3 regions of the Sporosarcina sp. FSL K6-6792 genome follow, and region 3 is predicted to be linked to each of the others. Evidence: riboswitches for the same ligand, from Rfam matches in the RefSeq annotation. Region 3 holds a riboswitch; each other region holds the start of a gene.
The links. A riboswitch is a leader RNA that binds a small molecule or an ion and turns the genes downstream of it on or off. The one in region 3 is predicted to bind cyclic di-GMP.

Region 1 (10,309 bases), 3.3 Mb from region 3:
GGTGCTGGTTTGATCCACGCGAAAGAACAAAAGCGTGTGTTACTTGACGACGTTGATATTGATTGGGTCTTTACTGAGCAAGAAACGGATGTATTCAGAGCGATGTGGGTAGCGAATATGAGCATGGATAGCATCGCGAAAGAGTTGGGACGTAAGAAGTTGGAAATCGGATTGCTGATTATTGAGCAGGCCGGGCTCGGGGAAATACAGGTACGCGGGGGGGATTTTAAGATGGTGAAAATCGCATTAGACGCCGGACACGGTATCAACACTGCAGGCAAACGCACACCAGATGGTGAATGGGAATGGTCATTTAATAACAAAGTGTTGTTGGCTTGTGCAGCTAAATTGAACAAATACCAGGACGTACAGATCCTCAGACTGGATGACCCGACCCGAAATACAGATGTACCCCTTGCGACGCGCACCAATAAGGCAAACGCATGGAAAGCTGATGCGCTTGTATCTATTCATCATAATGCTTTTGATGGAAAGTGAGGCAGTCTGGCGGCATTGAAACACTTGTCCAGGAGATTACTGCAAGTAAAGCATCGAAAGATATAGCGGCAATAATTCAGCCATACATTGTACAAGCAGTGGGCCTTTGTAATAGAGGAGTAAAAACTGACAACCTCCACATGTTGAGAGAATCAAGCATGCCTGCTATCTTAACTGAAGGCGGCTTCATGGATTCTACGACAGACATCGCCGCATTAAGAAGTGATGCAAAACTGAAAGCGCAAGGCGAGGCTATCGCGGATGGTCTAGCTATGCACTTCAAGTTGAAATTAAAAATCTGCACTTACACCACCAAAAGAAGGAGTGATCAAATTGTACGAACCTACATCAAAAGCAATTCAAGATTCGACAGAAGAGGTATTGAAACAACTTGAAGCGGGCAACAACGGTCTGTCTAGCATCTGGCGCAAGAAGTTGAATGATGGCACGTTGTCGGATTCCGATACAATTGGATTGATGTTCGTGGCTGCCAGTCGGGGTTCCTCTATTAAAAGAAAAAGCGGCTCCTCCACAGATTAGATTGTGGAAGACCGTTTTTTTGTTTGTAAAGTACTACCGCTACCCATATTATAAAGGTATAGGTGGATTTGGGAGACTACATGCCTGTGAAGACAAAGTGTTAGGGGGATGTTATGATGCCTACTAAAATACCTACTGAAGTAATGACTAAAAGTATTAATATAGTCGATATAATAGCTACCTCAATTGTTGTTTTACTTGTTATTTTAGTATGTGTTGCTTTGATAGTATCGATTAGGAAATTGTCAAAGGATCAAAAGAAAAAGGCTCAAAACAGCATGAACGTTGAACGAAAGCTAGATAAGATAATAGCATTATTGGAGAAAAAAGAGATTGATAAATGACAGAGAAGTCCCCTAATAAAGGGGGCTTTTTTATTTGGCCAAAAGGAAAAATAAAAGGATGTGTCGATGGTAATTAAATAGGTGAATTTATAGGCGACTATTCGTAATTTGAGTCGCTTTCTATTTTGCAGGATTTTTAGAATACATGTCGAAATATACAATATAGTAAAAAAGAGGGGGTTAGTGTTAAAAATGGTGAATATTTTAACTCCAGTATTCGGAGCACTCCTTCTAGTTGCAATTTGTTATCTTATTTACAAGGTTAGTAAAAAACAAAGTAAATAAAATTCAGATTATTTTTTATTTTGAGATTGAAAAGCAACCATTTCATTATGGAACGATCGCTTTTTGTTTTGTCGAATTAAAGTAGTATTCATATGAATATAGACGAATAAAGAAATGGAACATTATATTTATTCAACAAACGGTTTTAGTTGAACAAAATGAGGTCGTCTATTGACGGCTTTTTAGCGAAGAGAGTATCGTAGGCATTAATGTTTGACCAACTAACGAAAGCCCTCACATCCGTTTAAAGGATGGTGATATGATACTTAAATTAAGAGCCCCATCCACATATTCAATTGCGCTGTGGGATTGGCGACAGGAAAACTACTTTATCAAAAAAATGGGAGAATTGAAACTTAATGAAAAAGTGGATGAAATATATTGTTATCATTATATATTTGCTTCTTTTAGACTATTCCATTGAAAAACCTAAAGACCTTTACTTTTATCTTATTTATGTTCCTATTGTTTTTGGGGGCGTGTTTTTAATTCTTTATCTTTTTGAAAAAAATAATAAAACTAAAAATGAAACTTATTAAACAAACGGTTGCATTAGTTGACCAATAGGAGATCGTCTATTGCCGGTCTTTTTATTTGTCCAGTTGTCTGTGGAAAGGTTAAATAAGAGTAAAGAAAAAGCGGAACCTCCACAGAATGAATTGTGGTAGGCCGCTTTTTTTATTTGCCAAGACACAGTCATCTATTCTTGGTTTACATACATAATTCACTTATCCCTACAAAAGTAAACGTGGAAAGATAAAATTGATTATTTAAAGCAAAGGGTGACTACTCATTTAATTAAGCGTATGCCTTTTTTGTTTGTCAAAATATCTAGTATTACCATATAAAATCATAATCGGTAATATTTAATGACTATTGTAATCCAGTTGCAATAAGAACGATTGTTCGATATACTGGATCGAAAGGAGGGAATGAGTGTGCGTAACCAATTAATTAAGTCTGCAGGGTATAACGAGTCCTTAGATATGATGTATCTCGCAAGGGGCGGAACAATCAGTAAGCGAAGAATCAACTTACTGCAGGTCGGCGAGGTATCGTTCCGTGCATACTGTTTTCTACGCAAATTCAAGCGGACTTTTACGATTGATAATGAACTCGCACTTGTTCCCGTCGTACATAAAGAAAGCATGGTGATCTAATGCCGTTAATCCTAGGAGACGCCTTACCGTATTTCGAGAAAATGATTTACCTACCGATGATTATAAGCATCTTGGAGAGAGACCGAGAAGTGATTGAAACAAGTTCGTTCAAATTGAAAGGACCTTATATCTATATCGTTGAAAGTACGTTAAATACGGTTCGAGCTGAATTAAAAGAAACAAATAATTATGCACGAAGAAAAAATATGAAGTTGATTAAAAGAGGGAAAGATGGCACGTTCACCGAGTATGCATTTATCCAAAATGGCTACGAGGATAAGAGACGCTACATGAATATACGGTTGCGTAACAGGACGGAAGAGTTGATATCTGTTTACTTTGCAATGGTGGAAAGTCAGGATACATGGGGAGTTGCTACAACGTGATTAATCAGAGCGCTGAAGAATTGGCCATATCACTGATGTTTAGGGAACACCTAGCGGAAATAAAAGACTGGAACAGAAAGGATGATGAAAATGACAGCAATTCCAAAACCACCAAAATCAAAGGTTGTAGCAGGACCAAAACTAACAGAAACTGATTTTCTTGAAATCGGCGAAAGAATAGGGGAATCAAAAGAATTTAACATAGAGGTAGAGGTTACGATATATGCTCAAAAGAGGTATGAGTCAGTTACAGGAATCGTTACAGAAGTCGATGGCCAACAAGGTAAATTATCTTTCCAAATGGGTTTTGAAAACGTAAGAATAAACATGAATAATATTGTGAGTGTGAAATGAAATGCTAGAAAACATTCAAAATAGAAGTTGCGCAAAAAAGGGAATGTGGTTTTTACATGGGTGTCATAAAGGAAAAAATGTTGAGTCGATGTGGATTACAGTTGATAGTCCTTTCGGAAGAGACCGCAGACCAGTAGAGGGTATAATCGATGTGCAGATTGCGGAAGATTAGACGGAGTAAAGGCGACATTTCGAAAGAGGTCGCCTTTTAAATCTTGTATCTTTGATAATACCAGATTGACATTTATTGAATCTTGTATTCATTTATAATATATCAAACAATTCAGTGTTAGTTAAACGGAGTTTAAATAAGAAAGGATGACCTCGTTTGAAGGTTGAGCATTCATTATTTCTTCTTTGTTACTCTCGTTAGGGGTTTATTATATTGGTTGGATGCATGGGCAGGTGAAGTGATTTCGTTAACACGAACTGTACATTTGAAATGAAATGAAAAAAAGACCATAATTTCGTGGTCTTTTATGTTAGTGTACTATGTTTTTCAATAGATTTTATTTAATTGGGTAATAAGTCCATCAAAAAAAGGCTTTACGATAAAGTCAGCGGCTCCATTTTCTAAAGCCTCAATTATTAAGTCTTGAGTCCCTAAGGCTGAGCACATAACAACACGAGCATTGGGGTTTATTTTCTTAATTTCTTTTAGCGTAGCGACACCGTTCATATTTGGTAAAGTGATATCCAATAAAACGATGTTAGGGAAGTGTGATTTATAAAGAGTCACAGCATCTTCTCCACTCCCAGCTTCAGCTACGACATAATAACCGTTACTTACGATAATCTTTCTTAATAGATTTCTCATGAATTTTGAATCATCTACGAGCATTACTGATTTATTGAAAATGATCCTCATCCTTTTTAACAAGTGATAGAAAGCAATACACTTGGTAACCGGCTGCCATAACAAATAATTGTATTAGGTCCTTGGCTTTGCGTCCTTACCTTTCGATAAGTTTGCCTATATACAAGCTACCATACTTTGATAGAACAATCTTATGAAAGAGTCTAATACAAAGGATTAGTAAGTAAATAGTTGGATAGGCAACATGCACAGTCCGAGAAGAAAAGACCAAGTAATCAGCAGTCTTTATTACAGTCATCTTGAGATTTTTGCCTGGAAATTTCGAACAACCATTGTTAATCCACGTTTTTCAAACTTATTGACGCTTTCACTTAACTATCAAAGCTACCTAAAATCATGAAATCTACAAGAATCCCACTCACTGGATTTTCTGAACCTAATACATTAATTCCTAGTACTACTATACTACTATTATTTGTAACATTAGCAGAGACAAATTTTGCAGCAACATTCTTTTCTCGCATTTGTACTCTCGGTCTTGCATTTATCGAAGAATTTGTAGAATATACGCTTGATACAGCATAGTCAATAGTTGTTAATAATGGAATGCCAGTAGATAATCCGTTTTCTGTAAAATAAAGTGTGGCTATACCATTTGCGTCAGATGTAGCTTGCCCATAAACAATCCGCTTTACTTTTTTGGGATTGGACTCTCCTGCTTTAAACACTTGAAGAGCTGTTGGTGCCAGTAAAACAAACTCAACGCTCATAGCTATTCTCCCTTTGTAATACTTTGATATCTATTACAAACAACAACATTGATTAAATGTATGACTGGCTATACCTTAATATTCTTTGTGCTTTTTATTAGCTTATTACATTCAATGTTCCTTGAGGATTCTTTCTTTTTTGCAAAGTGAAATTGCAAAGAAAGCCATCAAAATGTAGTGCGCAGTTCGACCAAAATATGTAGCAGATGTGATGGGAATTTATTAAACAATTTTATTGCGAATGTAATAAAAACGAGTATTAAGGCTTGGTAGCGGTGAACGTGGAGGAAAACGACTTGAAGTCAACTCCTTATAAAAAGGCAACAGAAATGTATATCGAAGTCATTGCAGCGGAAAGTGTGGATGAAATTTCAGACGAGGCGAACCAAATCTACGGACTAAAGAATATGCATTTATGAAATTCATGAATGCGCCTAATACGCAGGATCACACAGATAGGGATTTATTACAGGAATTTGAAAGCACCACAAATGGCTTTTTGCAGGCTGACAGTTCTTTACTTTAACGCACAGTACGAGGAAACGGGAGACCCATTGAATGCAGTAAATTAAGAAGAGGACTAGATATTATCATAACGGAATCAATTTCTTTCCCCAGGCACCTAAGCGATATAGAAGCAGAACCTGGAAAAAAACACTGACTTTTAGTTTAAAGATAATGTGACTGTTTATAGTACGCCTATTAGTTTAAGTAGTAAAACTATTACAAGAATAGAAATAATAACACCTAGAATGTATCTCATGGATATCCCCCCCTATGGAAAGATTGTACCATAGATACTATAACTAAAAGTGTTTTTTTAGGAATTTATTTCAAATTTACAAGCTAGTGCAATAAGTGGGTCCGCATAGTCTGACCAAAAAGCGAAGTAGATAACTGAATGACCTCATATAAAAAAATCAAACTTTTAACCCGATTACTGTTCGAGGTGCTGAAAGATATTGAACGACGCGCCGGGGACTGGATGTGGAGTGCTAGCAATGGGACGATCCGTATATTCGTCAGCAGTTAAGGCATGCCAAACATTTTGTGAGTAAGTGTTAAACGTGGTGCAGCAACTTACTATTGATAGTTTCCATTCTGACTTTATCTAATGTGAGTTTACTACAAAATCTGCTTAATTATAGGTTAGTCAGTTACGGATCGGTGACAGGTTGGAAACAATCCTATAAGTCTGAGTTCTGTTAGGTTTTATATATTGTGACATTATGTTCTTTTGTAATATGAGGTGTATTTCGCGAAGAAGAATCTTATTGGGGTATTTCAGCGTGATGAATTGAAAAATATTACAGTTTGATATGACGCTTCATGCAGGGGATATGAAAATGTTTATGCAGCTTGCGGATGAGTTGAAAGGGATGGAGGTGCTGGTATGAGTGAAAAGAATGCAGAAGGGTTGGATAGATGGTGAAATCAAGAGCCTAGTGATGGATTCAAGAAGCAAGTCATTACATGGCAGGTTGGAAAACCAACACCTAATGAGGTTAGTTACACGAAGAAATAAAAAATCAGTCCCTAATATAGGGACTAATCGAATTTAGTTATTCATGTCTTGAATACCTGGACTATGTTCATTTGGCATGTCAGGTAGTAAAGGAACTGGGAATCCAGCAGGTGGAGGAGTAACTTTAAGTTCGCCCTTATTTCTGCTAGGGGACTGTCCTTGGAAAATTTCTCCGATTCTAGTTGGGTCTAATCTGAAATTGAACTGGGCATTATGATACCCTAACTCCACATATTTTCTGCATTCAGGATATTTATTGATATCGTAATTCGGGACAGGGAACAGCTTGCCCCAATCAACGCCCAGCGTTTCCAAAGCTTTTGCAAACGCATTCTGATGTGCGTTATCTCTCACGATTAGGAAAGCTAATGTCTCTCGAAATGTTTTGTTAGAACTCATTTCGTAAATTCGAGTTTTTTGCAAGACACCGGTTGATTCTAACACCAGGTTATCGAGCATATCACTAATCAAATTGCCATGGCTATAAACCCAAGAACCGTTCCAAGGATTCCCAGCAGCATCTACAGGGAGAGAGGCTTGAGCACCAATAATGTAGTGATGAGGATTTGCGTGTCTGACAGCATCATCGAGAGGTGCTTGATCGACGCCGGCATTACCTGGTACAGTAGATTTACCTGAATCATTTAACAATTGATTGATTGTATTCTGGACAAGTTCAACATGAGCGATTTCTTCCAAAAACACACCACGAAGTAAGTCGCGATATTGTGTTTCCTTACCTCTGAAGTTGGAGCTTTGGAAAAAATACTGCATCATGGTACGCATTTCTCCAAAATGCCCACCTAGAATTTCTTGCATCACTTTTGCAGCTTCAGGGTCGGGTTTATCGGGAGGAGTGACGGGATTAATCAATTCTTCTTTGTAGTAATACACATTTAGCACCTCATTTATATATTTTTACTAACGTAGTATCAAGCAAAATGAAAATTTTATTCACAATCAAAATAATCGTCTATCGGAAAAAATGAGGACACTGATTCAACTTAACGGTTGTTTTTAGTTTTATTATTGGATTTTAGTCTTTGCACTTATTTTGCCCGAAAACAGCTAATGGGGCACCCAAGTAGGAAAAGTCGATGGGAATCAATCAAACTGAAAGGATTAGAGATGTTTTTCGAAGGAGAAAGCATCTCCAACAAGTCATTAGATACGAAACGAAGTTAAGGATAATTCAAGAGCGTATCCACGTAGTTGGAAATGTGAGAGGGATAGAAGTTCTTCGTTGGATTCTTGAGGAGAAGAAGTACTCTTGGATAAGCACGTCCCATCCGACGCTTGAAAGACTACATCGTAATGCAAATGTCGGAAATGCCAAATACGTCGAGATATTGTTCTTAGAGAATAAAGAAGATAAACTTAAAGGCAAGTCGGGAGTGCGATAATTTGTATGTAGAACTATGCGACAGTCCAATTACATACGAGTGTTAACTTTTAGTTTACCTATATTTCTGATAACATCGGTTGCGGGAGGTGAGAAAATGCTTGAATTTCAGATAACACTTCATTTTAATGATGATGAAACTTTCATTATGAACTTATCTGCAAATAGTCTAGAAGAAGCGTCGATAAAAGTTACTCAAATGATACAAGATAAACATATTCATCAAGATATAACGGGGAATTCCTATATAAAAGGATATAATCTTGCTATGGTACAACGTTTTCTTGTTTCAAACAGGTAAAAGTTATGAGTTTATTTAGCATCCTGCGGGGTGCTTTTCTTACGTTCAGTCAAGTGTTTTCGTGGGCTAGCTTACTGCTTACACCGAATGAACCTGACCTGTAATCTCGATGCAACAATGGCCAACTAAACAATTTCAGAAGTTCCAACCCAACCCAACCCAACCCAACCCAACCCAACCCAACCCAACCCAACCCAACAGCTTAGTAACCATCCGATTCAAACCCCGCATTTATTATTTGGCCCAGATTCAGCGACAAGCAGCGAATCGAGGAGCTGAGGTTCATGGCTAACGATGCAATTACGTGTGTTCGCGAGATTTTGATTGGCGTTGAATGAATTCTTGGAGTATCTCTTGAATTTAAATAGTACTATAGGTATCATGATTTATAGTCCATCAAATCAATATATTGGAGAACTATAACTAGGGTTTTGTTTATAAACGTCTGAAACCAAGGATCGTATCTTTTACAGGTTGCATAAGGTGCCTATTGACATAAAAGGTTCGAGGGGGAAAATTTCAGCATATGATGCATTGAAACTTTCTCAATCAGCCTTATTTTATTACTTAAGGGGATAATTGAAATGAAGGAAATTAACGAACTTAAAGCAGGAGTCGCAATTATTATTTTAGATGAAGATAATCGAGTATTATTGCAGAAGAGAGCTGATGTGGGGCTATGGGGGATCCCATCAGGACATGTAGAGATCGGGGAGACAGTATCCGAAGCAGCTATTAGGGAAATGAAGGAAGAAACGAATTTAGATATACGAATTACTAAGCTAATCGGTGTTTACTCTGATCCAGATTCACAGGTGTTTTCATACCCTACAGGAAAAATAGTTCATTTTATAACAACCTGTTTTTTAGCTGAAATTATAAGCGGAGAACTTCGATGCAATTCTTCGGAATCACTCGATATTCAATATTTCGAACAACAAGCTTTGCCAGCAGATTTGTTAAAAATGCATCCTTGCTGGCTGAAAGATGCTTTGGCTGAGAGAGATTTGGCGTTTATACGTTAAGGTTCAGCGCTAAGAATAAGTACAAATGGAGAACGTCCAACCGGGCGTTCTTTTACTTTCCCAAAAGATAACTGGCAAACAATGCGTTTGGTGGCTTTCTATTAATTAAGGGAAAAGAAAACAAATCTACCGTTGACGGCATGCTGCATACGCGAAACGAAAGCCGAAAGATAGAGATGGTATAAGGCTAGGATAGCAATGCGATTAGTCTGGTTATCCAAAAATAAGGAGTGTGGAATGGCTGACGGAGAGGTGACATTCATTTGAAGAAAATGCTATGATTAGTAAATCAGTGTGTAGAGATATTGGCTTTCTCATTAACCAAAAATATATGTCTCATGATACGTCTGCCATCTGAAATATTATTCGCGGAGATGACAAACATGCATGGAGAAACAAGACTACCTAGAAACGGAAGAGAAGGTATATTATTTTTATTAATCATTTCAATTATTTCAGTAAACACAATCGCCCCTATTATTACAGGGTTGGAACGTGGCTTCAGTAAAGAGGTATATCTAGATACATTAAAGATTATTCCGTTTATGTGGATAATCGTAATTTTATCAGTACGATTGATTGCGGGACCGATTGTTGGTAAGCTGATACCAAAATTCGTGGGACAAACAGATGGGTTTAATGCCAGAATTCTATTGAATACTTTATTGAATGTTACGGTATTATCTATTATTCTATCGATTATCGGTACTTGGGTTGGTACGAAACAAATAAGCCTAGAACCATTTAAAAATTTCTTTCACATTTGGCCAAGAAACTTTGGTATAGCATTTTGGATTGAACTGTTGGTTGCACAGCCAATAGCAAGATTTGCGATGAAAAGATTACATGCAAGACAGGGTCGCAAAGCCAAAAGTGTAAATGCGTAACGCGCAGCAGCAACA
Region 2 (10,309 bases), 2.2 Mb from region 3:
TCAAGGAACCTAGCCTAAGTACGCCGCGTCCTGCGGCAATGGCTAGGTGACCCACATCCTTTGGGCCTCAGAGCGGCTGGCGCCTGGAGCTAGACAACAAGAAAAGCGCAAGCGCCTTGGTAGACCCGACAAGCGCTGGAGGGCCTCAAGAGAAAGGCGCTCTTTGCCTTTAACTTAAGGACCGAAGCGACTCGAGGGGTAAGGCGCTGGAGTCTAGATACTGCTCCAAGTGAAAAACTTATACTATCTTACTCTTTTACACTAAAGATTGGATTACATAGAAGAGAGGTTATTACATGGCACTATCAAATCGACTCAAGAACCTACCACCGCACTTTTTCGCATCACTTGTTCGAAACGTACAAGAAGCACTTTCTGAAGGACGCGACGTTATTAACTTGGGGCGTGGAAATCCCGATCAACCGACACCTCCACATATTATAAAAGCACTCCAAGAAGCAGTTGAAGATCCAACAACACATGGATACTCCCCATTCAGAGGGACTGCCGAATTAAAACAGGCTGTTGCTGACTTTTATAAACGAGAATACGATGTTCATATTGATCCTAAAACAGAAGTAGCGATTCTATTTGGAACAAAACCGGGATTGGTCGAGTTACCCCTCGCGATTATGAACGAAGATGAATTACTTTTATTGCCGGATCCGGGATATCCCGATTATTTATCGAGTGTAAGCTTAGCCAATATTAAATACAATTTAATGCCATTACTTGCAGAAAACGATTTTTTACCTGATTACTCTGCTCTCTCCGATGAACAAAAGAAGCAAGCAAAATTAATGTATTTGAACTATCCAAATAACCCAACAAGCGCAACCGCCACACTTCCATTTTTTGAAGAAACGATTGCTTTGGCAAAAGCCAATGATATTGCAATTTTGCATGACTTTGCCTATGGTGGAATCGGTTTTGACGGTGCTAAACCTGTCAGTTTCTTGCAAGCAGAAGGTGCAAAAGAAGTTGGAATTGAAATGTACACATTGTCAAAAACGTATAATATGGCGGGATGGCGGGTCGGTTTTGCCATCGGTAATGCCGATATTATCGAAGCAATCAGCTTATTGCAGGATCATTTATTCATAGATATATTCCCAGCAATTCAGCGCGCAGCAACAGAGGCATTATCGGGAAGCCAGGATTGTGTGGATGAGCTCGTTTCACTTTACGAAAGCCGCCGGAATGTCTTAATTTCCGAATGTAAACGAATCGGTTGGGATGTCATCGCGCCCGCTGCATCTTTCTTCGCTTGGTTACCTGTACCAGAAGGATATACAAGCGAATCATTCACCAAGTTACTATTAGACAAAGCAGACATTGCCGTAGCACCGGGCCATGCTTTCGGAAAGTATGGTGAAGGATATATACGTGTTGGCTTATTGGAAAGTGAAGACCGTTTAAAAGAAGCAGTAGCACGAATTGAAAAACTCGATATTTTTTCACGATAAAATAATTAGATTTGGATTTCATATCAAAAAAGCCAGGAGTTTTCTATTCTTGGCTTTTTTGATATGAAATATTATTAGTTCATTAGAAACATTGAAAAGAGCGAATATCATTTGGACTTATCACATGATGGATCCAGCCATGCCTTCTTTGTACTTTCCAGCTAGTTTATTGTGATTGTTTGTGTCATATTTATCTTCTATATATGTTGAACAAATGAATACGGTGTATGCGCTTTACAAGGGCTTTTGGGAGGCAACTGAAAAAGCCCTTGTACTTGAAATGATTTAGGATTCCACTAATACCGCTTCGACGCTTTGTGGATGCCTCCCGCGACAAGCCAGAAAGAAGACCCCTTTCACACTTATCGCTCCGGCTACCACGAAGACACGCCTACGCTAGATTGTCTATGTGAGAAAGAGCTTTTCATTATCTACGATGAAATCTGCAACCTAACGTGTGTCTTTCTTGAATATAATTAGTATCAAAAAGTAATCGCATTATAATCTCGGCATATACATCTCAAAATCACATTTCTCTCGATAATGAACAGCTTAGTGCAGGCGCAGCAAAGGCATCCCCAATGCCCCAAGCGTTCTACAATCCACACCCCGAATTAAAACTCTCTTATTTTGAGCGCCACGTCAGATTCAATAGGATTCTTTAATTCAACATGTCTAGTTTCGGAATTAATTTTTCCCATATCAGATATTTTCATATATATTTCGATCAACTATGTGATTCAGATTTCCTATAAAGATCACATCTTTTTCATTTCAAGCTAAATCCAATCTGTATAGAATCTGCAATTCTCTTGTAGCCAATCTCTTGGTAGATTTTATTTGCTGTCGGATTCATCAAATCAGTATAAAGCACACAAAAATCATATTTTTTTAGAAGTTCCTTTGTTCCAGCTGCTACCATCGTCCGCGCGTAGCCTTTCTTTCTCTCTTCCTTTGGTGTAAATACAAGGGAGACAGTTACACCATGATTTGTCGGTCGGGCTTTTTTCATCATGGAAACTACTTTGCCATTATCCTCCCACAAAAATACTTCCTGTTCGGCTACAAATGATGCAACTCGCTTTTTCACATCTTCCACTGCTGTTAGCGGAAGTCCTGCATCTTCCTCAAACAAGTTGAACCACATCTCGATGAGTAAACAATCATCCGTATTTGCCAAACGCCAAGAGCCTGGACTGTGTTCAAGTGTTTCATCTATATTATCTAATCGATACAATCCCTGGTCCATCATCAATTGAGGATACACACTTGTTTTCACTTCCCATTTCTTACTGAAGAGGAATGCCCACGGTTTTAAACCTATGATGGAACTAATTTCAATTTTAAGTTCCAATAGGTTTCTTATTAACAAATCCATACATTCTTCCAACCGGCTTTCATCCGCAAAAATTAGGTTTAACGGATGTGGATAGGTCATTTGAAATAAGGCTAGCACCTGCCCCTCCTCTTCAATCGTCGCCATAAACGGCTTCTCATATCGACCTGCTTTAATTGCCTGCAATACACCGAAAAAAAGACTGTATACATCTTCCCTTTTACCTAAAACAGGTTCAGCTTTCAATGCAAATTTTTGCACATCTTGATAATGTCTAAACTCCATCCCCACACCCCATTCACATAAAAATAATAAACATCGAAATATTATAATAATTTTACCACATTTAACCTATATGCTGTGAATCTGATTGAAATCCATTGGTTAGTGGAAAGCTTTCCTTAGTGCACTGGAAATTATAAAGCTTCTCTGGGGATAATCTGCAAAAGGGCCTAGCTATTTCCACAGGTAGTGGCGTACTAAGGCTGCGTTCTTCTGTTTCAGGCGCTTCCTCTTTTTTTGTAAATAAACGTCAAAGTGAGCTGAAAATAATGCCTGATTTCTGTCCAAAAATGTTATTGGAGGAGCCAACCCCAAATCACCTTGTAAATTGCCAGGAATGCGGCCTTTATGAACAAGGGACACGGATGGTATGGGGTGAAGGTAATCCAGCGGCCCCGATTATGATTATTCTTGACAATCCCGGAGCACGTGAAGATCGTGAAGGCGAGTCATTTGTTTGCGGAACGCGGCAAACGCTACAAGAAGTTGCAAATGAAGCCGGCTTGAAAATAGATGAGCTGTACGTCACTTTTATATTAAAGAGAAAGCCCGTTCGAGCATATGACAAAGAATTAGCACGTCAAATTTGTATGAGGCATTTAGAACAGCAGCTTACAGAAAAAAAGCCTGCTCTCATTCTTTGTTTAGGAAATGTAGCCGTTCAGTCTTTTTTTCAAAATCCTGAAGCCGAAGTGAAGTCAATGCGGGGTAGTTGGCACGATGTACGTGGATTCCAGACAGCGGTCGCCTACCATCCACTTGCAGTTAGACGACGTCCAAACTTACGCAACTTATTTTTGGAGGACTTGGCTTTCGTTGCGGATCGCTTTCATTCTTTGAACCTCTAGCTACGATATGAAGTTTTTTTAATCCAAATATTACTATTAGACAAGATATTAATGTTTGATAAATTAATCAGATATGGTAGATAGAATTCAAAAAAACAGGACACGCAATTAAGCATGTCCTGTTACCAACTCAAATATTTGGTTGTTTTGAAGTATTCAATATTTCTAGTTCTTCTTTACTTCCAACGTGATCAAGTTCTTTATTTTTTTCAATTTCATGCATGTCAAGAACGTGTTGGGTAGGTGGGATTAATAGACTTATTACGATAATTGTCACTCCAGAAAAAATCACACCTGAGAAAACAGGCGTTAGCCACAATTCGCCCAACAAGCCCAAAAACCCATCCGATTGAATTTTCGGCCCAGGAACGTGAGTAAGTGACGTAATAATATAATATACGAGTCCAACAGATATACTTGCCCATACAGCCGGAGTACTTACCCGCTTCCAAAATGGGCCTAAAACGATTGGCCAGAACAATGTAACAAATACAACATCCCATGCTAAATAGGCTAAATCAATAACTTTTTGAGCACTTAGCGCCAGGATTAAACCTAACAATGCACTTGCAAGAATCACCATTCTGGAAAAAAACAATAGTTTTTTCGGATCAGGATTCTTATTAATAAAATCTAAATAAATATTTTTAGTAACAATTCCTGAGGTTGCTACATAACATGCCGCAACAGTTGACATACCCATCGCCGCCATCGCTGTTAAAAAGATAGCAGATAAAATAGGAGGGAAATATCCTTGTGCAAAAACAAGCATCAATGTTTCGGGATTGGAACTGTTCGGATAAATAGATTTAAAAGCTTCCCCTAACATTCCAGGTATCCAACTAATAGCAATGATTACTGAACCTGCAATAATCATACTCAGCTGTGCGACACGCGGACTTTTTGCCGCTGCAACACGCTGACCTAAGTCCACTGCTGGAATATCACCAAGAGCTAAAACTAAATAGAGTGTCCAGAATTCAACTCCACCTCTACTAAATAATTCATTTACATTCCACCAATCAGGGTTAAATGTAACATCGGGATAATAGAATAAAACAAATATGGTTATCCCGAGGATTCCCGCTACCGCTAGTCCCCCTTGAACAATTTCGGTGTAAGCGACAGCCCATAAGCCTCCAATAACGGAGTAGAGTGCCGTTAACGAAACAAATAATAGTGCAGCTGGAAGGAAATCGATTTGGAAAAGTTGTTGGATAATATAAGTACCCCCAACAGTGAGAGCTGCGGCATTGAAAATACCAAATGCTACCGCCATCACGATTCCCGTGTATGCTCCTAATCTTTTACTACCATATCTCAATCCGTAGTAGTCCGCTAGTGTCCATCCTCTTAATCTTCTTAGGGGCTTAGTCCAGATTAATGCCCCTAAAATCATACATGTACCTAGGCCGCCCATTGTTGCAGAACCTTCAAAGCCTCCACTTGTATAACCTGAGCCGACAGCAGCAAAAAAGAATGGAGCTGCTAATAACGCGGCAATTAAACTCCCAGTTACAACAGATAACGGCATACTCCAGCCCGCCACAATTAAATCTTCAGCAGTTTTGACGCGCTTATATCCTTTATAGCCAATGTAATAAATAAATACTAAATATACACAAAATACGACGATATTCATCAATTCAAGTGCTCCTCATCTATCTTTTATCCGTTCATAACTACTCCACCGTTTGGAGTTAGTATTTGACCTGTATAAAAATCCGCATTTTCTGATGCTAAAAACAACACAGTTTTTGCGATTTCCTCAGGTTGCGCCAAGCGCTTTAGTGGATATTTCGCTGACTCTTCCGCGATATAGTTTTCACCGAACGCTTCGAGGATGCCAGTATGTGTTCCACTAGGCGCCACAGCGTTGACCAATATATTCGGTGCCAACTCTCTTGCCAAAGCTTTTGTAAAAGCATTAATACCGCCTTTTGCCGCTGAGTAATGGGTAAATTCTTCACACCCTAGACTTCCTATATCTGAAGAGATGTTAATAATTTTACCTTTATTTTTTTCCTTCATTCTTTTCGCCGCTTCTCGGCAATTATAAAAGTTTCCGTAAAGATGAACCTTTATCATTTTGTCCCACTGCTCATCTGTTAAATCTGTAATAGGAGCATTCTGTGCAAACCCGGCATTGTTGACAAGAATATCAATTGCTCCTAGCTGGTTGTCCATATACTGAAACATATCCTGCACTTGTTTAGAGTCAGATACATCCGCACAATATTTTAGTGCATTCACGCCATGGTCCTCCGCTTGTAGACGAACTGTTTCCGCCTCTTGATCGCTGCCAATATAGTTTATTAAAATATTTGCTCCCTGTTCAGCAAAAGCTAAAGCAATTGCCTTGCCTATCCCCATACTAGAGCCTGTAATGAGAACATTTTTACCGGTAAGCTTTAAATCCATTAATCTTCACTCTCCAATTTAAAGTTTGTAATTAGGGATTGCAGCTTCTCCGCAGTTTGGCCTAATGAAGCAGATGCTTCTTTCACTTCTTGCATCGACACCAATTGTTCTTGTGTAGCTTGTGAGACATTCAATGAAAACTCGGTAGATTGTTGAGATGTTTTCTTAATATTATTAACGGATGCGACTACTTCTTCAGAGGATGCAGAAATTTCTTGAGATGCAGCAGAAATTTCCCGGATTTGATCTGCGACTTCATCTGCAGATTGTACAATCCGTTTAAATATCTCGCCTACTTCATTCGTATAATCCATTCCCACTCTTACGTCTTCTTTTCCTTTTTCCATCACGGTTACAGAGGCATTAGAATCCGTTTGAATCATATGAATTAGTTGGAAAATCTCTTTAGCCGACTGAGATGATTGTTCAGCTAAACGCCTTACTTCATCTGCAACGACAGCAAATCCTTTACCATGCTCTCCAGCTCTGGCTGCTTCAATAGCAGCGTTTAGTGCTAACAAATTTGTTTGCTCTGCTATAGCAGTAATAATGTTCACAATGTCACTAATCTTATTAGAATTAGCATGTAAACCATTAATAGTTTCCTCTATTTGTTCTACAGATGTATTAATTAATTGCATTTGATCAATCACCTGTTGGACAACCTTATTTCCTTGTTCAGCAGCAATTGAGGCTGTCAGAGACGATTCAGAAGCAGTATTGGCTGAATCAGCGATTTGTTGTATGCCACCTGCTGTTTCTTCCATTGCAGCTGCTGTTTCTTCAGTCATCACCAAAGAAGTTTCAGCGTTTTGAGCGATATTCTTCATTTCTTTCGAAACGTTTGTTGAACTAATATACGATTCTGTCGCATTCATAGTTAGCTGATTGGCTGATGATGCAACGTGATCAGATGTATTTCTAATGTTTAATATGACATGTTGCAAATTTGAAACCATTGTTTTTATCGATTGTGAAAGTTGTCCAACTTCATCATTTGTAATCTGGAGATCAACATCGTTCAATTCTCCATTTGCCACTTGGTCTGCAACAATGACCACTTTTTTAAGTGGTAATAGAAGCCGATCAATTGTAAAATACAGCAATACTAATAAGATTGAAATTCCGATTACTGCAATAATAATCTGTTTTGTAACACTTTTTTTAATGATGGTATCAATATAATCCGCAGAATAATCAATTCCTAACACTGCAATTGTATTTCCGCTTTCATCCTTAAGAGGGCTGAAAACTGTTCGCCATGATCCGAATGAGTCCTCAAAGATGCTTGTTACCTCTGATTGATCATTTTTAATCGCAAGCTTAGCAGTATCTACATGAACAGGAGCAAGATCAGTAAACAATTCCCCCGCTTCATACGCTTCATTCAAATTTTCCGTATAGCCGATAGGAGTGACGCCATTATCCTCCATCTCCCATATATAACTCCAAAACATGATTCCCTGTTCTTCCCTTATGCCATCCAAGGTACTTTGCATTTTCAAAAATTCAGGATCGTCTTCCCCTTGAACTTTCAATAGACCATCTATATCTTCGGAATCTAGGTTCATGGCTGTCAATAAGCCAACACTTTTTAACTCTTGTTCTAGGTCATTTTCTAACTGGCCGTTCAATTGAGAAATACTTTGTGTCGTTAGAACAGTAAAAAGTGCTAAAACAATAATAGAAACTGTAAGTAAAAGCTTATACTTTAATGATATGTTTTTAAAAAAACGCATAATAATTATTTCCTCCTCTTCAATTTTTGTATCTTTCTTTACACATGAAAAAAGGCCCATTTCACAATGAAATAGGCAAATAAAAAAACTAGACTATTATCTAGCGTTTCTTGAGCAGCTCAGCCGTCATAGTAATAATTACTTTAGACCTGTAGCTTTGCGTCCCTACTTTTCAATAGGTTTGCCTATAACCATCAAAAAATATACCACATAGTCTAATAGATGGCAATATGAAGTACCAAAAGATTCATAGAGTAGTATAATGACACCGCTTAATGTCCTGCTTTCAAAACACCCAAACTAGTATATAGTCATTGGTAAAAAAAGAAAAATAGTGCCTTTACTCCCCCGACCATATTTATTTTCCACTGTTTTAAATTGTTACATCAAATTCTTTTCAAGGATAGCATTGCTGGAAATTTCAATATCAAAAGTATTCTCATTTCTGGCAACTTCAACTTTTATACTTCCAGGTAAGAAGAAATGCCTGATATGCTATAGAAAGGTGCTGCTATGAAAACGCTATATAAAAATGCGAATAGCTTGCTCGACCTATCTATTTGTTTATTCTGTTTCATCAAATCTATTTGCCCTTTTTTCTACTAGAAGCTACACTCTTACTTTTTAAAAAGAGCTAAGTTCCTTTTAGAGTTGCTGATTTTGTGAAATTTGGCGTTTAATTTTCATGGGAGTTAAGTAAAAGTATTAATTACTTCCTATCTTTTTCACATAGTCAATTAAAAAAAGCTTGCTAGTAATTTGATGCTGTCTTACTTTTTTGAATCCTAATTTCTCGTAAAAATGATGATTTCTTGTGTTTAAATGTGGTGTATCTAAACTCCATTCAATAGCAGTAGGAAACTCGCTTTCAATTAGTTTCATTATCTTGCTTCCAAGACCTTTATTTTGATATTCGCAAGATAAAAAAACTCTATTTAGTCGGTACTTGTTTTCTTTTAAATCACGAATATCAGCACCACCAATAATCTCATCGTCAAGCCAAATAGTGTAATGTATGAAGATTTCAATTTTCCGAAGTAATTTTTCAATAGGTTCATTGACTGGGTTGGTGTCGTGGTCTTCATATCTTATTAAATCCTCTGAAAAAGCTTCTGTTTGTATTTCTAAAAGTCGCCGTGCTTCAACTTCTTTGGTTCTCTTGATAATTAGGTCCATTCATTTTACCTTCTTTCAATTTGTTGTATTAACCACCTAGTTATCACTATAAAATAACTATCTCGACGAACATTTCAATAATTTTATACATACATGCATGCAAATATCCGTATAATACGGGTTTCTAACTTTTCTTTCGTTCCAGTTATACCTCTTGCACTAAATCCAACAACTCTGAATCCGTAACGTGATTATAAAGTGCTTGATCTACGTTATTCATTACAGCCCAGTATTTGTCGCCGTATGACCAATGCCACCATTCCGTAAAATAATTAACAAAGCCAACGGACCGAAGAGCGTGTGCCAAGATTTTACGATTCTGAATGGCTTCTACAGAGATATTTGTTGCATCAAAAAAAGTCGCGTTGTCAGTCTCGTGTGGTATAGCATCAAATGGCGTACCAAGATCCAATTCGAAACCATTCGAATCAATTAGGCTTAAATCCACTGCACCACCTGTTGGATGTGGAGCTACATGAGGAGGTGCTACATATTTAGATGCCTCGGCAATTAAATATGATAAATCTTGATTTGGAAATTTTTCTTTTACCCGTTGCAAAGAACGCTTAAAAGCTATCTCTTGAATATCTAAAGATCTATACCCCTCTTTAATAAAAAAATGAATATCTTTCGGAAGATACTTTTTAGCTAAGAATAGTTTCTTCGCTATTGAAAGTCGGACGAATGAAAAGTATTGACTCCTGTTTGAAAGAGATTGGTCCACAACGATATCTGAATCGAAGCCAATAAGGTCAATAAATGGCTCTCTGGAAGGCAGTGCAAGAATTGTGAATACTAATGGATCACTCATTAAAACTTTTCTAGAGTCTTTCATAAAATATCCTCTTTCCCTTCGTTTGGGTTACCTACAACAACCAAAGATTTGTCACTCCAATAGTTAAGCAAATAGATTTCAGATTTCACTTACGATCACGGATACTGCTTACTATACATTATTTACCCAATGGTTTCTAATAGTTTTCAGAAAATTAAGTCCCTCCCCTTATTCTTACACGCACACAATTATAAATGGACATTCCA
Region 3 (10,309 bases):
CATTGACGCGTAAGTCTTTCGCAGAGATGACTTTGCCATCTTTGATAATCGTTGCTTGCTCAATATTCATACTTGAGATGAAGCCAGCTTCTTTCCACATTCCATCCTGCCATTGGCTGACATTGCGAATTCTGATAATCGCAGGATTAAATTGTGTAATGCCTTCTATTCTACCGACAGAGACCATCGTCGCTGTTGGAGCAGTCGGTTCAATGATGTGGGCTGCAACGATTTGATTGTTTTCCACATAGAAATAACCGTATTTTCCTTTATTCGCATAGTCTTGCATTTCGTTTTGTTGTGGAATGATTGTTCGTATGGAGCCCTTTGAATCTTCTACAGCTACCGTATCGTTACTGAAGGATAGTGTAGGCATTGACTCAGGTTGCCAGTAATTATTTTTCGATAATAGCATTGCGTTCGTAAGTGTTAGGTTGTAGGCGTCGGCTGTATGAATCTGACCGAAATAGATACCGTGATTCGTTAAATTCGGGCTTTGAAAGCCGTCATTCGAAATATGCACAACATTGGCGAACTCGCTTTGTTGGCTACCTTCTGTTGCAACGAAAGCTGTTCCGCTAGCTAGCAAACTAGTTGCGTCAACTAAACGACCATTACGAATCAAAATGGTCCCATCATGATAACGAATGGATCCTGCTTTTTGAAGGCCAATCAATTTGGAAGTTGTATTGACGAATGTCATAGGTTCATAAAAAGTACGTTCATTCTTTTGTTTAATAACCATTTTTTCAATGACTTCTTTGCCAAATTGACCGACAGTGACGAAGTAAACGTCGTGATTGGCATACTGGCGAAGACGATCAGGTTGAATCAGTTTAGTGCCAACGTAAATTGGTGTTTTGGCCGAGTAGCTGTAGCTACTATTGCTAAAGCCATTGATGCCAAGTGCTGTATTGGGTTGCCATCTCCAATCCAAAAACTTTTGTTCATCTTTCATAATGACTTTGTTACTTGTCGGTTCGATGCGTTGGATGGTCCCTTTGTAGAGAGCTTCAACTTTGATGCCTTGTACGTTGATTTCAATGGAATGAATGGAGTTCGTATTATATTCAGAGAAAGTCAATTTCACGCGATCTCCTTCATACAACACACTTAAGTCGACAAATGTGGTTCCTTTGACAACCTCAGTTTGACTATTTAAATAGTAGGTTTTCGACTGTCCATTATCGAGTCGAATCGATAGGAACGTACCATTTGGGTCAATCTGATTGACAGTCCCAGTTACCACTTTATCGCGCTGTTCAATTTTGGCAGGGGCAGTTCCAGTTGAACCACGCATCGCTTTTACACGGCGTAAATTGACGTCTAGTTCGACTTCCATCCCGAACTTAAATGCATCGATTGTCGTTGAAACTGAATCGACAGAAAGCGTTGCAAACTTGTCAATCGACAAAGTCATCGTACGACCTTGTTCGTTTTTGATGGTGATGCTACTCAATCTTCTTTCCGTTAGGTTTTTGTCTATCTGCACTTCGTCATACGTGACGTTGACAAACGTTCCTATAACGGATGAATCGGCCAAGACTGGATTAGCTAGGAAAAAGCTTGAAAAGAGTAAAACGAAAATAGCGATTAAAAAAGAGTTGTTTTTAAACAAATGTGAGACCCCCATTGTGAAAAATTCTACTAGCAGCATGAGCCTATGTATAATAGTAGGTTTATATCTAGTATATCGGAGTGAATGGCTAGAATGTTAGAGGGGAGTGGGATATAACTGATAATTTTCGGGGGGATTTGATAGGAATCATAGACAATAGAACTTTTTATGAAACACTTCTCTGATTATGACGTAATTTTTATATAAAAGTCATAGTTCGCCAATAACTTTAGCTGAAGTATAATAAGGGGTTAGTTGCACAAAAATTCCAATTAAATTATACTGATAATTAGGAATGAACTGTTCTTTTTTAATCTAGTAATTAATAAAAACCTAACAAATTACTATGAGTGAGCAACATCGAATGGTAACTTGGGGACACGACAACACTACATGGGGGTTTAAAAATGAGAAAATCAAGTTATGAAAAAGCATTCAAAGCTATGTTGGCAACAACAGTTGCAACTGGGGCTTTTGTTGCTGTAGTGCCTGTAAATACAGAGGCGGCGACCTCGGCGTTTTCTGATGTCAAGGACATCCCAACTCATCATTTTTATAAAGCGGTTACAAATTATACTGCAAAGGGCATGATGAGTGGCTATCCAGATGGCACATTCAAACCAGGCCAAAATATTACCCGTCAAGATGCTGCAAAGTTATTAGCTCTTGCACTAGAGTTAGATACAGTGAACGTCAAAAATCCAGGATTTAAAGATGTTAGCAAAACGAGCCCCTATTATGGATACATTGCAGCGCTTGTTGAGGCAGGCGTTATTTCCGGTTATGAAGATAACACATTTAAACCGAGCGCGAGTCTTTCTAGGGCACAAATGGCAAAAATCATTGTGCTTGGATTCGAATTCGAAGGAACGAAATCTGTCAAACTACCGTTTAGTGATATCAATGATAAGCAATGGCATATTGACTATGTCCGAGCACTTTGTGCAAACGAAATTACAACAGGTACAACACCTACAAAGTTCTCGCCTAATGCACTTGTGACGCGTGGCCAAATGGCTTCATTCGTCTTCAGAAGTGAAGCGATGGTAGCGCCGAAACCGATACCTGTAGATGTAGATAAAGTAGCAGTGGAAGTAGCACTCAACCAGTTAAAAGCCGGGGCAGTCACTGTTTCACGCGGCAATGATGCGACGGATGCCAACAAACTTGCGGCGGTTCAAGCCTATGTCACTTCACTTGTTACTGAAAAAGGTGTTACAGCAAAAACGGTGGCAAGCACAACAGCTGGAAATTATGTAGTGACTTTAACAAAAGGACAAGCGAAGGCAGAAAAAACGATTGCCATCACATTTGGCTATGCAGCGGATGATCGTTTTGTTACCGAGGTGACAGCGATTAACGCGAAACAAGTTGAAGTTAAATTTGCAACACCTGTTATGAAGTCAACGATATTAAACACTTCAGGTGAAGTTCAAAATATGGCATTTACAATGGTCACGGGCGCAACAGTAAACCCTGGAAAACTGAATGGCTCATTGTCCGAAGATGGTAAAATATTGACGATTACTGCAAATTGGGTCTTTGACGGCGAGTATGCGTTCAAATCAGTGGCAACAATTAAAGCAGCAACCGGTGAAAAGTTCGAGGAGCATACTGCCATTGTTAAAGCGAATGATAAAGTAGCACCGAAACTCGTTTCGGGATCAGCGGCTGCGAAGACATCTACGAATTCTTTTGCTCTATTTTTCGACGAACCAGTGAATGCCGCTGGAGTCGTCGCTTATGTCAATAATGGATCAGCAACTGTTGCTAATAATCCTACGAATCCAAATCGTTTGGATGTCACTTCTAACATCCAGGTCATAGCAGGCACAACTGCCACAATTAAATTGACGAATGTTAAGGATTATAATAACAACCTTCTAACGCCAAATCCGTTAGAAACAACAGTGACAATTTCCGCAGATACAGTTGCGCCAACTGTGACGAATGTAAATGTTACAGGAGAAAATAGAGTAGAGATTACGTACGATAAAAATATGAGTATTACTTCATTCGCGGGAAGAGCACGTCTGGTTTATTCGAACGGAACGGTGACAAACCTAACTGCGACGGCGGGTACTAATGCCAATACAGTGATTTTAACGGGTACAGGATTACCTGTTACTAATAATTATAATGCAATCTTATTTATTGATGCTGATGTCAAGGATACTGTCGGCAATGGTACGGCGCTTTATTCATCTAACATTACGCTAAGCAAGGATGTTATTGCACCTGTATTGACATCAGTAGAGTATAAGGAAGGCAAAATTGTTGCTAGTTTTACAGAGGATATTGTACTAGGTAGACAGAACTCCGTGACAGTTATTGATCAGAAAACGGGGAAATCTACTCTGGTTTCCTTGAACTCTAGCAATGCAGGGATTACTACTAATACGTTGACAATTTCTGGATACTTGCCAAATGGAGCGTATCAATTGCATCTACCTGCTTATACAGTTGTCGATAAAGCGAGCACACCAAATCCGAATAAAACAGATATGCTGCCGTTTGGTGTTCAAAATACATTGTCTGCGGATAGCACTCGCCCCGTTATTGGCGCAATCAAGAGCAATCCAGCAATAAATGGAGCTGAGCAAACAGTCACTTATACTGTGACAGATTTTGATAGTGGCGTAAACTTGATCTCTTTGCAAGAAATGAATAACTATACATGGGACAATAGCCCATTACCATGGGGTTCTTTTGTGACAACTGATTTTACAGGGGCGGTAGATAAAGCAACAACTGTTACTGTCACAATCCATATCCCATCTACTGGAATTCCAGCAAGTAAACAAGCGCTATTCTCCATCAATAGCATTCGGGACAATGCAGACAACGCAATTGCATCAGCTGCAGTGGAAAGTATTTATCTATATGGCGGTTACCAATATGGTCCGGAATTGAGCCAGGCCTATATTGACGCTTATGGTACTTCATTAGTGCTTAGTTTTAATGAAGCTGTTCGGAATTTGGATGTGAACGATTTAGAAATTATGCTGGATGGTAAGCATTTAAACAAAAATGTAATTGCTTCAGTTGTTCCTGTCTACAATTCTAATGCAAATCCAAATGTATTTGTTACAGGTATCAATGCTTCGGTGGCCACGGTTAGTGGATCAAATCAAAGTATCTATTATTTGGATAATAACGGCAACGGGAACTATGATACAGATGACATCTATTTATATACTGGAAACTATTCTTCAAATGTAACGAATTCAATTCCAGTGAATTTAAACACTTTAGGTAATTTATCAGTCAAACTCATTCACGATAATAATTCACCCGTCCAAAATCACCAAGGGATTAATGCGATATTCGGTAATGTAATTAAGGTGAAATAGATTTCGTCATATTTTGATAGTGAAGTGCCTTCAGTTTGAAAGTCTGAAGGCACTTTTTATTATCAATTCGAAAAGCGGTAACTATGATGAAACGTGAAGATGGGTGTCTCACACAAGTAGAATACTGATATCTTTAGTCGGCTGGTCGCTATTTTGCTCAGATAGTTCGTGAATAACCCAGTTTTTAGATAACATCTGTTTCAATACAGGGTATATTCGTTGCTCAATTTTTAGGTGTGAGATGCCGCTATCCGTAAGTTGATAATCGTGGTCCTTGATTTTATCGAATTTCAGTTTCAATAAGTTATGCAACCCGTTTATTGTGATGAATTTCACAGTATATCCATTTGAAAGTATAGATAAGAACTTTTGCGGATCTTGATCATAAAGTTTAATAAGTTCATTGAAATCGTAAGCAGGTTTCATGTTCTCCCAAAAGTCGATATCTTTCTGCGCAATTTTGGTAATGATTTCATCATCTGATAAGCCATTGCCACGAAGCGTTTCAATCATGTAAGCATCCATCATCGTAATCTTATTAGTGTTGACTCAATTATAGAGGAGTGCAAGGCATCCTATTCAACACCAACCAACCAATCTGTGTTTGTTCGGTAGTTTGGCCTGTGGAAAAATAACAGGAAACAAGTTGAATGCGGCATGACCGAGCATATATTTGGGCGACCGATCATAAAGTTGCATCATCCGATCATATCCATCGGCCGACCGAGCATACAGTTGTATAACCGATCATATCTATTGGCCGACCGAGCATATCGGATATTCTCCGATTATATCTAAAGCCAATCGAGCATAAAGTTACAGCATCAACCAATCATATCTCTCTCGTCAGTCTCTATTCGAGTGGAAAAGCGGATTACTAAAAACCTATTCAACAGAAAAACTCCCACGAAGTTACTAATCATGGGAGTTTTTAGCACATATCATACATTCAATTCACACTATACGCCACCAAGCCCTTAGCGTTGGCATACAATGCCGCGTTTGTTCGATCGGCCAGATCTAACTTTGCTAATACCTGACTGACATGTTTTTTTACAGTAAACTCTGTAATATATAAAGCCTGTGAAATTTGTTTATTTGAATGGCCCATCCCGAGTTCGAGTAATATCTCCTTTTCCTTCGGTGTTAGCTGTTCGATATGCCTATCATTTTCAAAAGGGCTTTCCTTCGATTTTATCACCAAATCAAACACCCCTGGATCATAATACTTTCTACCTCTGCCGATAACTCCGAGGGCATGGATCAGTTCTTCAGGTAATGCCTCTTTTAATATATAGCCATCGACTCCTATTTCTTTTGCCTGTTTAAAGTCGTGCTCTTCCGTCGATGAAGTTAGCACAACGAATTTACAGGTTATTCCTTGTTGTTTCGCTTCTGTAATTAATTCCAAACCGGATTCATTAGCTAAGCGAAGATCCACTATCGCCAAATCAGGTGTAGTGTCATGGAATAGAGTTAGCGCGTCCTTTCTATTTGCTGCTTCACCTAGGATTTCAATTGCTCCATCTATAGTAAGGATAGATGTTAATCCTTTTCTTACTAATGGATGATCGTCGACAATAACAATTTGCATTAGCCAATCACCTGGACCTTCTCAAGTATTTTTGCGGTTGGAATTTCGATTTGTATTTCTGTCCCTATCCCGTGTAATCCACTTATCAAAAACGTTCCTGCCAAAGTACTGACAAGACGTCTCATATTGAAAAGACCGATTCCTTTTTCCTGCTGGCCTTCGGATATATGCGAATTAATTCCGATTCCATTATCATGAATTTCCAATACAGTTTTCTCGTCCAGTATAGATAATCTGAGTTCAATAGCCGTGCACTGGCCGTGGCGAACGGCATTTCCGCAAGCTTCACAAATAATTCTATAGAGTGCTTGTTTTAATTCGCTGGATAGTAAAGCTTCATCACCCGTTATTTGACAATCAATTCGTATATCACTTAACCGTGCGTACTCGTCAAAATAGTTTTGCAGCCAAACTTGAAAAGATTTTTCGTCATTCTTCGTCGAGTTGAGACCGTATATCGTCGACCGTAGTTCCTTTAATGTAGTGTTGGCAGATTGTGAAAGGAATTGATATTCATCATTCAATTCAGTACTAGTCATACCTCTACTTTTTGTTTGCAAACTGTGCAGAGAATAAACAATACCGACCAATCTTTGCGAAACACTGTCGTGGATTTCATTGGAGATACGATTTTGTTCCTTACTTACAATCATTTGCTCCTTCATTGAATCTGTATGAATTCTTTCGAGCATTATTTCACTAAGTTCGGCTAAGAACTCAAAAGGGCGATTGAAGAGTAATGTTTCTCTAGCCTCACTTGAACCGGAAATCTTAACGCCAATAACTCCGATAGTAGTGGAGGTTCTAATGACTTTCATCCCGTACCAATCCTCGTTAATTTTACTGACAAACAGTTCATTCTCCAGACGTATAGTATTCCATTCTTTTTTTAGGCCAGTTTCAATATGGGGATTACTCGTAGAAGATGCTAGGTAGCTATTTTGATGATTTACGTCCGTTAACCAAAAGAATGCTTCATCACTATGTGTAAGCTTGATGATAAATGCTATTATTTCTTTCATTATCATTTGAGGGCTTGAATTATCCATTAGGTGGAACAGCGATATACCGTGCTTCAATGTATCTAGATAGGTATCATTCGTTTCGATGGGGTTATTATTAGCGCATGCTTGTACCAAATCCAAAGTAGAAGCTTTCTGAGTGTATCCTTCTAATATATCAGCCAGAATCTTTCTGATTACTGTCACTCCCTCTCATTTCATAATAAAAACCCAATCAACTTGAACATAATGTCCAAGTATAATTAGGTCGGTTGCACCAATAACTCCATACATCCCAGGTGCCCATATAGAGGATGTATTTCACAGTTTCCGTAAATTATATTCTTTTATATAGTTCAGTATAACCAAATTACATTGAATATGACGTCATCTCCTGCGGTTGAAGAGGTTCTTTTTTTTTGTTATTAACTTGTATTTTAGCGAATTAAGACTTTTCAGTTACTTACTGCCCATCAGTAAATCAATATACAAGGTTACTTCTATAAGATAGAGCTGTTCATCGAAGTAGATGTGAACTGGTACAAAAGTGCACCGGCTCTCCACTAAAGTAGAAAACCGAAGTAGACAATCGATATTAGAAAATTACTCTTTAGAGTGAGGATGCCAGACAGGAATACTCCTATACTAAAAGTAGTTACAAAAACGGCAACAAGCCGAAAAAGTTATTGGAGGAGATTTTTGAATGAAGAAGTATGAAACATACTAAAGAGGTGTTCACGTTGAAAAAAATTCTTGGGATTTTTCTGGTGTTTACTCTCTTAGTAGGCGCAGGAACAATTTATGCAAGTGGCAATCCAGGACAGAACCTTTCCGAATGGTATAAGAATGCATTCCATAAAGAAAGCGAAAAGTTGGGTGCAGCTACTGCAACCGGTATGATATTGGTCTTGAAAGAGGTCAATATTTTTGTGAAAGAATCAAAAAAAAGCATTGATGATGCATTGGGAAGTTTCCGCGACGATAAGGTGAAAGAAGCGGAGTCTGGCATCGAAAAGTATCAGGCTGACACGATAAATAGTCTGAACGCTACGGTTGTCCAACTTGAAAACGTAAACTTCGATGATTACGTGGACAAGCAGAACATTGAAGCACAAATTGATCAGGAATTCGATCAGATGGTAGAGGACGTATTTAGCGAATAAGCACTCATACAAACCAATATGATAAAAGGGGATAATTAAATGTTCAAAACAGTAAAAGGTAAAGTAATCGCAGGAACAATGGTATTTGGACTCGTAACAGGTGCAGGAGTAGCGTTCGGTGCAACAGATGCAGGCACAAACCTCAAAAATTGGTATGACGGGCAATTTGGGAAGGCATCCACAAATGTAGCAGAACAAGTTGCAGCATACGCTGGCGGTAAAGTTGACGGATTGGCGGTTGAATATAATGGCCTGAAAACAGATGCTACAAACAGTATTAATGCAAAGGGCGTAGCCCAAGCAGGTGTAGCAAACAAAAATACTGAGACACTAAGCCGAGAACATATTGATGCAATAAAAGAAGAACAAGCACATATCAACACTTATTTGTCTGGTCAATTTGATAGCTTATCCAATTTTGCTAACGGTTTAATTAATCAAGCTGGTGATGACGCCCTTCAATATGCGAAAAATGATTTAGGGGAATACACAGGAGCTGCGGGAAATGCCGCGAATGAAAAAGTTAAAACGGACGTAAAAGCCGTAACTAATCAAGCTGTTAAAGACTTGGAAGATGCAATTAATGCGGCGAAAGCAGATCTTCAAACTAAATTAGATAAGGAAACGGGTTTAACCGTTACTGAAATTAAAGGTTTAATCGACGCGAAAATTACTGACCTCCGCACTAAAATCACTAAAATGAAAAATGATTTAGTTAAAGAACAGGAAAAACTTATTACTTTCACAGTAAAAGGACTTCAACTTGAAGCTGAAAAGGCAATGCAAGATTTGGTAGATGGCATTAATAAATAAGTACTAATGCTCAATAAGGACCTCATCCAGTGAGGTCCTTATTGTTTTAAATGGAGGTGCAACTATGTCGAATAAATTCAAAAGGTATAAAAGTAACTTCAGTTTTAAAAAGATAGGCCTCTTACTCGGGGCTCTCCTGTTAACGATAGGTCTAGGAAGCGGCATGAATAATGCATTTGCTGGCGAGGATGCCGGAAGTTCATTAATAAATTGGTTTGGAGCCAAGAGGACAGTATCTGAACAAGAAATATCCGGGGCAATTACTGTAGAAAAAGACAAACTTATGGGCGAGTTGAAAATAGCTTTGCAAGAAGCTAAGCAAAGTGCCGAAGACGAATTGGCGAAATTCACTGAAGAACAAAAACAAATCCGTACAAGTGAATTGCAGAAATTCGCCGCTAATTTAAAAGCGAATATAGAAATCGACCTCACTAAAGAAAAAGAGGCGATTATTGCCGAGTTGGATGCAGAACATAAGCAAGCCATCGAAGACTTGGAAAACCCAGCGGCTCCAATCAATCCAACACCAAAACCAGGAGTAAAACCGGAACCAGCTCCAGAGCCGGGGGCAGAAGTGAAACCGGAGCCAACGCCAGAACCTGAATTGGAGACACAACCAGTGTTGCCATCTGAATCGGATACAGAACCGAAACCCGAGCCAGCATCTGAACCGGAAACAGCGCCAATAACGGAGCCGACTTCAGAATAACTTGCAGGCGTGGGTTAGTGACAATGAATCCCTGCAAATCAGATGCAATCAAGCTCTA

Region 1: it holds a riboswitch for cyclic di-GMP, as region 3 does, so the genes downstream of both, MKZ26_RS02190 (response regulator) here and MKZ26_RS18430 (sensor histidine kinase) in region 3, are expected to answer to the same signal.
Region 2: it holds a riboswitch for cyclic di-GMP, as region 3 does, so the genes downstream of both, MKZ26_RS07465 (methyl-accepting chemotaxis protein) here and MKZ26_RS18430 (sensor histidine kinase) in region 3, are expected to answer to the same signal.

The regions. Positions count from the first base shown of each region.
Region 1 is NZ_JBBOSA010000001.1:460,988-471,296, forward strand. Features, by position in the region: gene MKZ26_RS02155 (N-acetylmuramoyl-L-alanine amidase family protein) at 1-498, shown strand, start outside; gene MKZ26_RS22290 (N-acetylmuramoyl-L-alanine amidase) at 495-893, shown strand; gene MKZ26_RS02160 (hypothetical protein) at 832-1,038, shown strand; gene MKZ26_RS02165 (DUF4083 family protein) at 1,155-1,382, shown strand; gene MKZ26_RS02170 (hypothetical protein) at 2,027-2,206, shown strand; gene MKZ26_RS02175 (transcriptional regulator) at 2,600-2,827, shown strand; gene MKZ26_RS02180 (hypothetical protein) at 2,827-3,213, shown strand; gene MKZ26_RS02185 (YolD-like family protein) at 3,304-3,567, shown strand; gene MKZ26_RS02190 (response regulator) at 4,067-4,435, opposite strand; cyclic di-GMP riboswitch class I at 4,466-4,551, opposite strand; gene MKZ26_RS02195 (hypothetical protein) at 4,756-5,154, opposite strand; gene MKZ26_RS02200 (hypothetical protein) at 5,451-5,573, shown strand; gene MKZ26_RS02205 (manganese catalase family protein) at 6,713-7,573, opposite strand; gene MKZ26_RS02210 (hypothetical protein) at 7,777-8,082, shown strand; gene MKZ26_RS02215 (hypothetical protein) at 8,179-8,382, shown strand; gene MKZ26_RS02220 (NUDIX domain-containing protein) at 8,967-9,407, shown strand; gene MKZ26_RS02225 (hypothetical protein) at 9,791-10,294, shown strand.
Region 2 is NZ_JBBOSA010000001.1:1,563,439-1,573,747, forward strand. Features, by position in the region: gene MKZ26_RS07440 (pyridoxal phosphate-dependent aminotransferase) at 297-1,466, shown strand; gene MKZ26_RS07445 (GNAT family N-acetyltransferase) at 2,236-3,087, opposite strand; gene MKZ26_RS07450 (uracil-DNA glycosylase) at 3,354-3,932, shown strand; gene MKZ26_RS07455 (sodium:solute symporter family protein) at 4,063-5,574, opposite strand; gene MKZ26_RS07460 (SDR family NAD(P)-dependent oxidoreductase) at 5,601-6,353, opposite strand; gene MKZ26_RS07465 (methyl-accepting chemotaxis protein) at 6,353-8,092, opposite strand; cyclic di-GMP riboswitch class I at 8,203-8,288, opposite strand; gene MKZ26_RS07470 (GNAT family N-acetyltransferase) at 8,798-9,268, opposite strand; gene MKZ26_RS07475 (M15 family metallopeptidase) at 9,414-10,103, opposite strand.
Region 3 is NZ_JBBOSA010000001.1:3,795,125-3,805,433, forward strand. Features, by position in the region: gene MKZ26_RS18410 (hypothetical protein) at 1-1,618, opposite strand, end outside; gene MKZ26_RS18415 (S-layer homology domain-containing protein) at 2,026-4,971, shown strand; gene MKZ26_RS18420 (hypothetical protein) at 5,080-5,484, opposite strand; gene MKZ26_RS18425 (response regulator transcription factor) at 5,921-6,565, opposite strand; gene MKZ26_RS18430 (sensor histidine kinase) at 6,565-7,710, opposite strand; cyclic di-GMP riboswitch class II at 7,826-7,907, opposite strand; gene MKZ26_RS18435 (hypothetical protein) at 8,307-8,729, shown strand; gene MKZ26_RS18440 (hypothetical protein) at 8,769-9,542, shown strand; gene MKZ26_RS18445 (hypothetical protein) at 9,607-10,251, shown strand.